One region of the Lysinibacillus sp. OF-1 genome, then DNA from elsewhere that is predicted to be linked to it. Evidence: riboswitches for the same ligand, from Rfam matches in the RefSeq annotation. Region 1 holds a riboswitch; the other holds the start of a gene.

Region 1 (5,412 bases):
ATGTGCGTCATTTGCGACACATTTGTTAATAGGTGCATAGCCGTATCGATTAAGGCTTCGAAATCATTGACCTTACTTGCTGCATGAATATCAATCGACCCTAAGTTACAGGATACATCTAATCCATAGTCATTCGGTTGATCTTGATCTGTAATAATGCTTGTTTCTTGAACTTGCAGGATTTCGGTACATAGATTGGACATTTTTACGCGACCGATGTTTTTTAAAGGATGCACTTCATTGACATTATCATCAAAAATTTCAAACGGATAGCCCGATTCAAATTGTGCTTTTTTCACTTCTGTATACAGCCTACGTGCATTCAAACGTTTAATTTTACGAATTTTAGGGTTATCAAGTAGCTCATAGTACATATCTGAAATGGAAATCTCAGACATGCGTTTGCCATATTCTTTGAAAATATCATATGGGCTGAACAAGACAATATCTTTATCACGTTTCATAAGTTCGAAGAAAATACTTGGTATAATTATTCCTGTTGATAATGTTGCGAGGCGAATTTTATCATCGGCATTCGGTTTTTTAGATGAAATAAAATTTTCAATGTCTGCATGGAAAATATTTAAATAGACAACACCAGAGCCATTTCGCTGCCCTAGTTGATTGGAATAACTGAAAGAATTTTCTAACAGTTTAGCAACTGGGATGACACCACTGGCACGATTTAGAATCTCTTTAATAGGGTCACCTAAAGGGCGTAAATCAGTTAAGTTAACTCCAACCCCACCGCCAAGTCTTGATAGCTCTAAGCAATAACCAATATTTTCAGCAATACTATTCATGGAATCATCCATCGATAATTTAAAGCAGCTCACTAATTCACCACGTGCTTTTTTACCACTATTTAATGCTGTTGGTGTAGCAGGCTGATAAGCTTCCATCATTGCTTCGACAGAACGTTCTGCTAGCACCGTATTCCCTTGTGCTAAATACAAGGCGATAATGACAATACGGTCCTCATATTTTTCTAAAATCTCTTCTCCATCACGACTTTTCATAGCATAGCTATCGTAAAATTTACTTGCACTCATAAAGGATGGGAAGCGGAAATTATAATCATATGCTTTTTTGTACAGCTTCTTAATAAATTCCATTTCATACATGTCGATAAATGCTTTCTCGTAGTAGCCCTCATCAACTAAATAACGGATTTTTTCTTCAATATCAATAAAGTAACGTAAACGCACGTTGACATATTCTAAAAAGTAGCGGCGTGTAGCTTCACGATCCTTTTCTAATTCAAGTAGCCCAGTTGAACTATAACGATTCAGTACGTCATTATTTAGCTTTAAATAGGTTTTCATCTTATTACCCTCGTTTCATAAAACGTTTGTATGGCTTCATAATCTGTTTGATTGCCTCGTAAATCTAATTTTCTCACTAAGGGTACATGATAGGTAGCAGCGATTTTCTCGCCAGCAGCCCCAAATACGTTGTGCCCAAAGTTACTATTGCCACTGGCAACTACACCTTTACAAAAATCTCTGTTTTTTTCTAAAAAACGTTCCACTTTTGCAGGGATATCGCCTAAGCCATCAGTATAAGTAATTAAAAGATAAGGCTTATTCAATTGTAATTCCTCAGAGAGCTCAACAGACTCTGCCCTTAATTTGGAAACAATATTCCGGACATTTCCTGTACGACTTGCGTAAACGATCATAGAACAATCATCTCAATATGAGAAACTATGTCCTTAACATCTCCTATAAATGTATTATTCATTTCTAAAACAGGCACACTTAAAAAACCTGCATCGATTATTGTTTGTTTAGCTTGTTCATCGTGATCAATGTTGACAATTTCTGCATCAAGTCCTGCACGTTGTAATTCAGATTTTACCCAAAGGCATTTTGGACAGATTGTTTTCGTATAAAGTTTCATAAAAATCCCTCTTTTCATATAATAAAAAGCTATCTCCTCTAGAGAGATAGCTAAATGGAAACGTTACCATACCAAAAATACTGACGTTCCCATTTCTTAATCCCCGAAGAAATGATTAATTGTTTTATAGAGGCAGGTCTCCTGGCTTTGCTTCATCCTCTGATTCCCTTCCCATGCGAATGCACAGTGGTTGTAATCATTGTCAGCTTCACAGTTGCGGGGACAGCGTCGGAATTGTACCGAACTTCCCTTTTAAACTACATATAGTAGCACCTATATAAAACGAACACAATATATAGTTGTTGTTCAATAGTTTTAAGTGTACCATCCTTCATATAAAAAGTAAATCTAGATTCTAAACTTCTTTATTTTTTGATTATTCATTATTTTCAATCATAACTTTCGAAGGAATTTCACCATCTATTACTTATATCTTAATTCATTGTGTATCTAAACTATGTACGAGATTTTTTGTTACTACGGATCTATGAGCATTAAATATACTAGCGTATTTCACATAGAAACAGCCTATATTCTAAAGAATAATAGACTGTTTGACATGTCGAACGTATGGATTACTCGATTTCGACAAATAAGGACAATTCCTTATAAAATTCAGGCGTTGCTGCCGAATTCACTTGAAAATGAGGATTATATTTTGATAAAAGTTTATAGAGAGTAGTTGCGGTTAACAGATTCTGTTCTTGATCGAAAGCCCTGAAACTTTCATAGACCTCCTTCACTTTACCATTTATTGAATGACAAAAAAACTGTTGAACATCTGCATCCTCTAAATAATCCTTTTCCCATCTGTAACATATTAAATTTGTTAGGAAAAACATTTCTAATCCAGGCATTTTTCCAACTTCAATGAGCAATGACATTCCATAATGAAATGCATTTTCCAACCATTTTATGCCGTGTCGATCTTTGTAAAAGCGCATCAACTTTTGTAACCCATGCCCTTGCTCCTTCACTAGATAAGCATGGATATTTGTACGACCAGCGGTTCTTTCCCATTCATCGAGAGAGAATTTATACTTCCTTACCAGTTTCATCCAAAGCTTTTGAAGCTTGTCTTCGGAAAGGTATTGTGTTTGTTGATTCCATCTTAGAAAAATGTCTAAACTTTCTAATACCAAGCCTCTTTCCATTTCAAAATGATCCAATTTTCTATATAAAACTTTTTGATTCATATCTATGTTGTCCATTATGTCTTCAGATTTGTTCATTTTGCATTCCATTTAATTATTCACTTCACTTCAGATTTTTTATCTACTATCATGACATGTCTTGACTAATTCAAGCTTGATCGTTAAATAGGCATCATTAATAGATGTATAATCATTTGGGTTTTCTTCTATTAACTTCCTAATATAAAGCTGTAAAGGCCTAATATGCTCACCAGAAAGGTTGTTCATAATTTGCTGCTTTAACTGATTTATATAAAATGAAATTGAATGTGATGTCATCTTGTTCACCCCTATTTATTCATAAAAAAAACATCTTGCCCTAATGGGAAGATGCTAGCTATGACTGACATACTTCATAGTTCTTCAACCAATATAAAATAAGTCGTCTATATTGAATAGAGACTCTTTTTTTGGTTGTCGCACTATGAGTATGATGAAGGTAATTCGTCACACTCAACACCCCCTATCCGCGTAGGTTTTGGCTGTACTAGATAAAGGCAGGTCTCCTGGCTTATGATCATCACACATTTTTCCCTTCCCATTACATACATAACAGTGGTTTTTAAAATGTGCTCCCAATTACAGTTGCGGGACAGCGACGGCTTTTCACCGTTCTTCCCTTTTAAACAAATTCTATTGAATTTGTACCTTTATCCTTTTATTCCGTTTTTTATAGTATAACATATCATTCTACTTTCTCTGACAAAACCCTATGAAAATCTACAGAACAACACTTAAGAAACCACCTACCTCTTAACAAGTAGATGGTTTCAGCATTTATTGAGCGAAGATATCATTGTTCTTACTTCTTTACGGTTTCACTACTGTCTTGAAAGAATTTTTCAAGTATATCATCTGTAAAATCAGCGAATGTTTGATAGATATACTGAGGATTTCGATCCTTATCAATGACGACAGACCTAACCCCTTCATAGAAATCCTCATGATTTAAAAAGTTTTTTGCCAAGATTAAATCAGTCGCAAAGCATTCTTCTACCGTTTTATGTTGGGCATCTATCAGCTGCTTTAATGTAATTTTTAAGGATGATGGAGATTTAGATAGAAGCAACTGCTTTGTTTCTTGTGCAAATTTGCTTGGGTCATTGTCTAAGGATTCGACTATCTTCTCCACTGTATGTTTTGAGAAATGTTGATCGATTTCATTTTGAAGGCTGGCAAGCTCACTGTTTGCTGTTGGTGTACTTGAATAGTCCTCTATTAATTGCTTTAGAGCTGTGTCAGTCTCCACTGTATGCCAGTCCGTTTGTTCAATGCGTGTGAGGAATGCGTGTAAATGATCGCTCGTCATATAGCTATCCGCACCATTAGCAAAGAGAACATCTGCAGCTTGGATGATCGATGCTGTCAAAGCTAAGTAATATCCTACATAGCCAGGCGCTTTATTTAGAAAATAGGCAGCTCCAACATCAGGAAAGAAGCCAATATTCATTTCTGGCATAGCCCATTTTGTTCGTTCTGTAACAATTCGGTGGCTAGCCCCATACGTTAAACCAACCCCACCTCCCATGACAATGCCATCAAGGCAAGCAATGATAGGCTTTGGGTAGTGATAGATTGCCCTATCTATGTGATATTCTTCCTCAAAAAAGATTTCGGCATTTTGGAAAGCTTCCTGACTGGAGCGAGCTTTATAGAGTGTTTTAATATCACCCCCAGCACAAAAGCCCTTTTCGCCAGTACCTCTTAGAATTATCAAGTGAATTTGATCATTCGCCTGCCATTCCTTTAGTTTCTCACCAATGGGCTTTAGCATTTCTATAGAAAGTGAGTTTAAAGCTTGAGGACGATTCAGCGTAATGCTTGCTGCGCCACCCTCACTGACGGAAAATATTACTTCATTTGTCATAGTAGTTTCCTCCCTTACAAATGTTTAAAGTTGGGCTGTCTTTTGTCTATAAACGCTTGAACGCCTTCTCTAGCATCCGCTGTTAAAAATAACTCAGCAAAGCGTGTTCGTTCTAATTCCAACCCTTTTTGGAGATGATCCTTCCCGCCTTGAATTATACATTCAATTGTACGGGATACACTTGTCATACTTTTGCCCTCAACAAAAGACTGAGCAAGGGCTTTGGCAGTTGGCAGAAGCTCATCTGGCTCCGTCACCACTTGAATAATACCTAGTTGTAGTGCTTCGTCAGCACTTAATTGCTGGCTTGTTAAAATTAATTGTAGAGCCTTTGCTTGCGTTGTTATTCTGCCCAGTCGTTGAGTGCCTCCGAATGTCGGCAGTAAGCCAAGCTTTAATTCTGGTAAACCAACAATGGCATTACTTGAAGCAATCCTGAAATGACAGCCT
Region 2 (5,412 bases), 470 kb from region 1:
TTCTAGTGCCTTATCCATTTGCAGTAGGTTTAAATGATACATCTCTTGTTTCTTTGGATCGACTTCTGTTTGAAAAGAGCGATACACATAGCTAGGAGATACACTTGTAATGCCATCTTGCTTTAGATAGTAAGCAACTGCTTTTTCTATTGATACGCCTTTATTCAGTTGTACCACATCATAGCCTAATGAAGGAATGGAGCGGATGACTTTGGAGCCAATGTTTTTATGTACATTTTTATCAAGTCCTGAATGCTTGATAACAATTTTATCCTTACTCATCCATTTTTCTTCATTCTGCTCTGTTTGTTTCATACTACTTGCCAGTACATTCTTGGCTTTATGCTGAGGTACTTCAGCAAAGGCAGAAGCAGCTGGAACCATTAGTGTAGCGGATGCTACAATAGCGACTGATTTTTTAAACAAACTTTTCAATTGTTATCTCTCCTTGGTGTTATAAATTAAGTCTCGACTCTATTAATACGGATAAAGATTAGAAAAGTTTCGTAAAGGAGGAAAATTTTTCACTATTTTTTCCTTCGAATTGTCTAAAGTTTTTTGTTTTACAACTAATTAGTAGAAAGCCTCTATTCAGCTGATGGACTTCCAAGTATTGCACGCTTCGTTCTTTTACGTTTATCCAATATGTTTTTGGCATGCCAAACCATCAAAGACATCGCAACGAATTTGACGTATCGCTAACATAAATCGAATCTTTTGATTTCGTAGTAGTTTACTAATTTTTGAATATGAAAGAAAATAAAAAATGATAAAGCCATCGAGAGAGAATTTCTCGATGACTTTTGTCTACAATTGTTCTATTAATTGTTGTAATTCATACTTGGAGCGGGGGGGTGTAATGTTTTCCTGCAATAGCTTCTTTTTTTGTAATGTCATGAACATATCAAAAACCCATGGACGTTCGAGATGTGCACGTTGCAGCAATTCTTCTTCATAAAACAACTCGATCGGGTCTCCGTTATAAATGATATTCCCTGCCTCCATGACAATGATTTGATCCGCCCATTCATAAGCAAGGGGAATGTCATGGGTAGCAAGTAAAATGGTTCTTTCGCCGTCTTCTAATTTACCTAGGTACTGTAGAACTTGGGTAGCATAATAATTGTCAAGGCCTGCTGTTGGCTCATCTAATAAGAGGACAGAGGGCTCCATCGCTAAAACACCTGCCATCGCCACACGCTTTTTCTGACCTACGCTTAGAAAGTGAATAGGTTTTTCGAGTAAATCGCCTATTTCCGTTTGCGCAACAGCCCATGCTATTTTTTCTTCGATTTTTTCGGTAGACCAGCCAAGATTTAGTGGTCCAAATGCGATATCTTGCTTGACAGTACCTGAAAAAAGTTGATGATCCGCATCTTGAAAAACAATGCCAACTTGCTGGCGAAGTGCCTTTAAAGCTTTTCGACTATATTGAAGCTCGTTGCCATCAAAAACAATCGTCCCAGCTGACGGTTGTAAAATACCATTAAGATGCTGAAACAATGTTGATTTTCCAGCGCCATTATGACCAAGGATGGCAATTTTTTTTCCTTTTGGAATGTGTAAAGTAATGTCTGACAATGCCTTCGTACCATCTGCATAGGCATAGGACAAGCGGTTTAGTTCAAAATAGAATGCTGTCATGAGAAGTACCCTCCATATACAATGAGGAATAGGAATAGTGTCGCTATGCCTAGCCAATTTTTCTTGCTATAGGAGCCCATCTCTTGCCAGTAGACGGCTTCGCCACCCCGTGACTGCATGGCATTATTAAGCTCACGACTACGCTGAAACATTTCAGCAAATAGCGCCACAATAAGCATGGATACGGAGCGTAGCCATTGCATTGGAGAATGGTAGCCAAGACGCGCTTGCTGGGCAAGATGTATTCTGTACATGCTTTCTAAAAATATAAAAATAAAACGATAGGTTAGTTCAATAAGCTCAACCAATAAAGAGGGCAGTCGCCATTGTCGGAGCACATAGCAAATCCCTTGTACGGATGTGGTCAAAATTAAAAAGTATAAACAACTACTACTGCCAAGGACAATAAAGAACAATTGTTGGGCGGACAGGGCACTTGCTTTTCCGATGAAAATTGTCCAATTCATCCACGTAAAAGACCACAGATGGGCAGGTAATACATGAGTTGCTGGTGTGATTGACAGCAAGATGGATACAAGACTTGTTAGTAAGAAAAATCCAGGTAGCAATAATAACTTAACATAGTAGGTAAGCGGAATTTTTGCACCTAAAATGATAAAAGCACTCATTACAAAAAATGTAATGAGTGAAAGTCGTTCATCTCTCATGATGAGCGTTACGAGAAGTAGACCAATTGAAAATATCATTTTTTCTAGCGGATGAACGGACGCTAGCTTATTAAGATACGCATACTTATCAATGAGTAACATAACGGGTTAACCTTCTTTATGCTTGCCGCGCATATAGCCGATGAAGTAGCCAATAAAACCAGCTCCAATAGCTGCCTGTAGCACGAATAATAAGCTTTCAATTTCACCACTTGGTGGCTCCCATAAGCTTTCAAACCACGGTTCATATTCTGCATTGATTTCGCCAATGGCTGCTTCTGCCTCTCCATCAGCACCACCAAATTCTGCACCTTTTTGTATAAACAATGGGATGATAGCTAACAGCACAACAATCGCTAATAGTAATAAATTTCGTTTCATCTACTAATGTGCCTCCTTTGTTGAGAAAACACGCAACATTTTTAATTCGCTGACATTGTACTTTTTCAAGAAATTCATCACAATGACCGTTAAAATTCCTTCACTCACCGCTAACGGAATTTGAGTTAAGGCAAAAATACCTGCGAACTTTGTAAACGATGCCATAAAGCCGCCAACCTCTGAAGGGAAGGCTAATGCTAACTGTACAGAAGTCACAACATATGTACTTAAGTCACCAAGCATCGCAGCAAAAAAAACAGCTAGTGAAAATGACAACCCTATTTTTTGAGCCCCTTTAAAGACAAAGTAAGCAATAAATGGGCCTACAATCGCCATAGAGAAGGCGTTCGCTCCTAAAGTGGTAATCCCACCATGTGCTAATAATAAAGATTGGAATAATAAAACAATCGTTCCGATGACACTCATAGCGAGAGGTCCGAATAAAACCGTTCCAAGTCCAACACCAGTTGGGTGGGAGCAACTACCTGTAACCGAAGGGATTTTTAACGCCGACAGCACAAAAGCAAAGGCTCCTGAAAGACCTAAAAGCATTTTGGTTTCAGGGTTTTCTTCAATTGTTTTGCGAATGGAGCGCAATCCTAGAATAATAAATGGGATAGAGATGACCCACCAAAAAATAGCCCATTCGATTGGTAAAAAACCTTCCATGATATGCATAGCAAAGGCACGTTTTGGCACGAGTAAAAAGGCCAATAAAAAATAACTAAGTTTCCACCATGAAAATTTCAAAAGCTTTCCTCCTTACTAATAGATTTTTAGAATGTAGCGTGCGTAAATAAAAAAGCACTTCTCCGTTGTTGGAAAAGTGCATAGCTAAAAAAGCAAATAACATTCTCATCTGCTAAGCCGCACACCTATCCTCGTAGGCTGAAACGATCACATATTTTTCGGCAGGTCTCCTGGCTCTAGTTCAACACTTTATAGGTCTTCCCATCCGTTGGACAGTGACATGTTCTATAAAGCTCCCTAATACAGTGGCGGGACCGCGCCGGACTCAAACCGGCTTCCCTTTTAAGCAAAATGATAAGTATTTTACACCGAAAAAACATTAAGTTGTGAGATTTCACGACAAAGTGTAACATGATTTTCCATAAATATGCTATACTTTTTTTAAAAATATTTTCAATTGAAGGTCAATAGAGAAGATTCTGATAACTACTGAATTGTCATAAATAGGGAGATATTATAATTTTTATACCCGGTCTACACACAAAATTGATAAAATTGTCATAAATTTTTATAGAAATATTGAAATTTTAAAATAATGAGATATGATAGAGACAGTTTTCTATTCTATTAAGAAGATAATAAATTTCATATAAAACGTCGATAAGTGCTCGAATAACTCGAGATAATAGGGAAATTGGTGAAAATCCAATACAGCCCCCGCTACTGTAATAGCTGATGAAATCGCAAAGCCACTGGTGCAAACTTGGGAAGGTGCGATAGTAAAATGAAGCTTAAGTCAGGAAACCTGCTTATTTGATTGTGCATGCAAACTTTTCGGAGGGAGAAGTTGAAGCAAGAGCGAGTACCTGTATTTTATTTTATTCGTTTTTATTTGGCTTCTACAAAACCTTTACTCTTCGTAATTAGAGTAAAGGTTTTTCTTTTTCCAGAAAGCAAATGAGGGGAGACAGAAGATGACAACATGGAATTTAGAGGGGATGAAAACACATCTCTTTATTTGTAATGGTAGTAGTTGCATGAACAAAGGTGGGGAGGAAATTACCCTAGCTATTCGAGAAGAAATACAACAGCAAGCACTTGATCAAGAGATACATACAACAAGAACGCGCTGTAATGGACGATGCAAGGATGCTTGTGTGGTCATCGCCTATCCGCAAGGGAATTGGTATCGTGTACCATCAACAGAGCATGCTAGAACACTTGTACAAGATTTACATCATGAATCCTTATACAACGAACATGTCTTTACACTTCGTGAAGGTACATTACAGCGTACAGCACAAACGACAGCCATTAAAGGGATCGAAAAGGTGAAAGAGGGGTAACAACATGGCGCAAAAAGGAAAAATTTTCGTAGTGGGCTTTGGACCTGGAGACTTTAAGCATATTACGACACGGGCGGTAGAGGCATTACAACAAAGTGATATGATCATAGGCTACAAAACCTACGTGGAGTTGATTCAAGATTTAGTCAGTGCGAAGTCGATTGTCAGTACTGGAATGACCGAAGAGGTGTCCCGTGCGCAGGAAGCGGTGCGCCAAGCAGAGGCTGGAAGCATTGTCTCAGTCATTTCAAGTGGTGATGCGGGTGTCTATGGTATGGCGGGATTAGTGTATGAGGTATTGATTGAGCTAGGCTGGACAGAAGCAACGGGGATTGAGGTAGAAATTGTCCCTGGTATTTCTGCCATCAATTCATGTGCTAGCTTACTTGGTGCCCCGATTATGCATGATGCCTGTACGATTAGTTTAAGTGACCATCTAACACCATGGAATTTAATTGCCAAGCGCGTCGAGGCAGCCGCTATGGCGGATTTTGTAATCGCTTTATACAACCCAAAAAGCGGTCGCCGAACAAGACAAATTGTCGAAGCACAGCGCATTCTCTTAGAATATCGTTCGCCTGACACACCAGTAGGACTTGTGAAAAGTGCTTACCGCGATCGTCAAGAAGTGACGATGACAACATTAGCCGAAATGCTGGAGCATGACATTGGAATGCTGACGA

Evidence for each region. A riboswitch is a leader RNA that binds a small molecule or an ion and turns the genes downstream of it on or off. The one in region 1 is predicted to bind cobalamin.
Region 2: another riboswitch for cobalamin. It lies ahead of NV349_RS13470 (energy-coupling factor ABC transporter permease); the one in region 1 lies ahead of NV349_RS11150 (glutaredoxin family protein).

Annotation. Positions count from the first base shown of each region.
Region 1 is NZ_CP102798.1:2,298,601-2,304,012, reverse strand. It holds gene nrdE (class 1b ribonucleoside-diphosphate reductase subunit alpha) at 1-1,325, opposite strand, end outside; gene nrdI (class Ib ribonucleoside-diphosphate reductase assembly flavoprotein NrdI) at 1,322-1,681, opposite strand; gene NV349_RS11150 (glutaredoxin family protein) at 1,678-1,902, opposite strand; cobalamin riboswitch at 2,017-2,194, opposite strand; gene NV349_RS11145 (hypothetical protein) at 2,478-3,134, opposite strand; gene NV349_RS11140 (hypothetical protein) at 3,174-3,374, opposite strand; cobalamin riboswitch at 3,575-3,762, opposite strand; gene NV349_RS11135 (enoyl-CoA hydratase/isomerase family protein) at 3,898-4,962, opposite strand; gene NV349_RS11130 (enoyl-CoA hydratase-related protein) at 4,977-5,412, opposite strand, start outside.
Region 2 is NZ_CP102798.1:2,768,681-2,774,092, reverse strand. It holds gene NV349_RS13490 (S8 family peptidase) at 1-435, opposite strand, end outside; gene NV349_RS13485 (energy-coupling factor ABC transporter ATP-binding protein) at 808-1,644, opposite strand; gene cbiQ (cobalt ECF transporter T component CbiQ) at 1,641-2,414, opposite strand; gene NV349_RS13475 (energy-coupling factor ABC transporter substrate-binding protein) at 2,421-2,693, opposite strand; gene NV349_RS13470 (energy-coupling factor ABC transporter permease) at 2,697-3,443, opposite strand; cobalamin riboswitch at 3,587-3,771, opposite strand; cobalamin riboswitch at 4,029-4,210, shown strand; gene NV349_RS13465 ((2Fe-2S) ferredoxin domain-containing protein) at 4,358-4,729, shown strand; gene cobJ (precorrin-3B C(17)-methyltransferase) at 4,734-5,412, shown strand, end outside.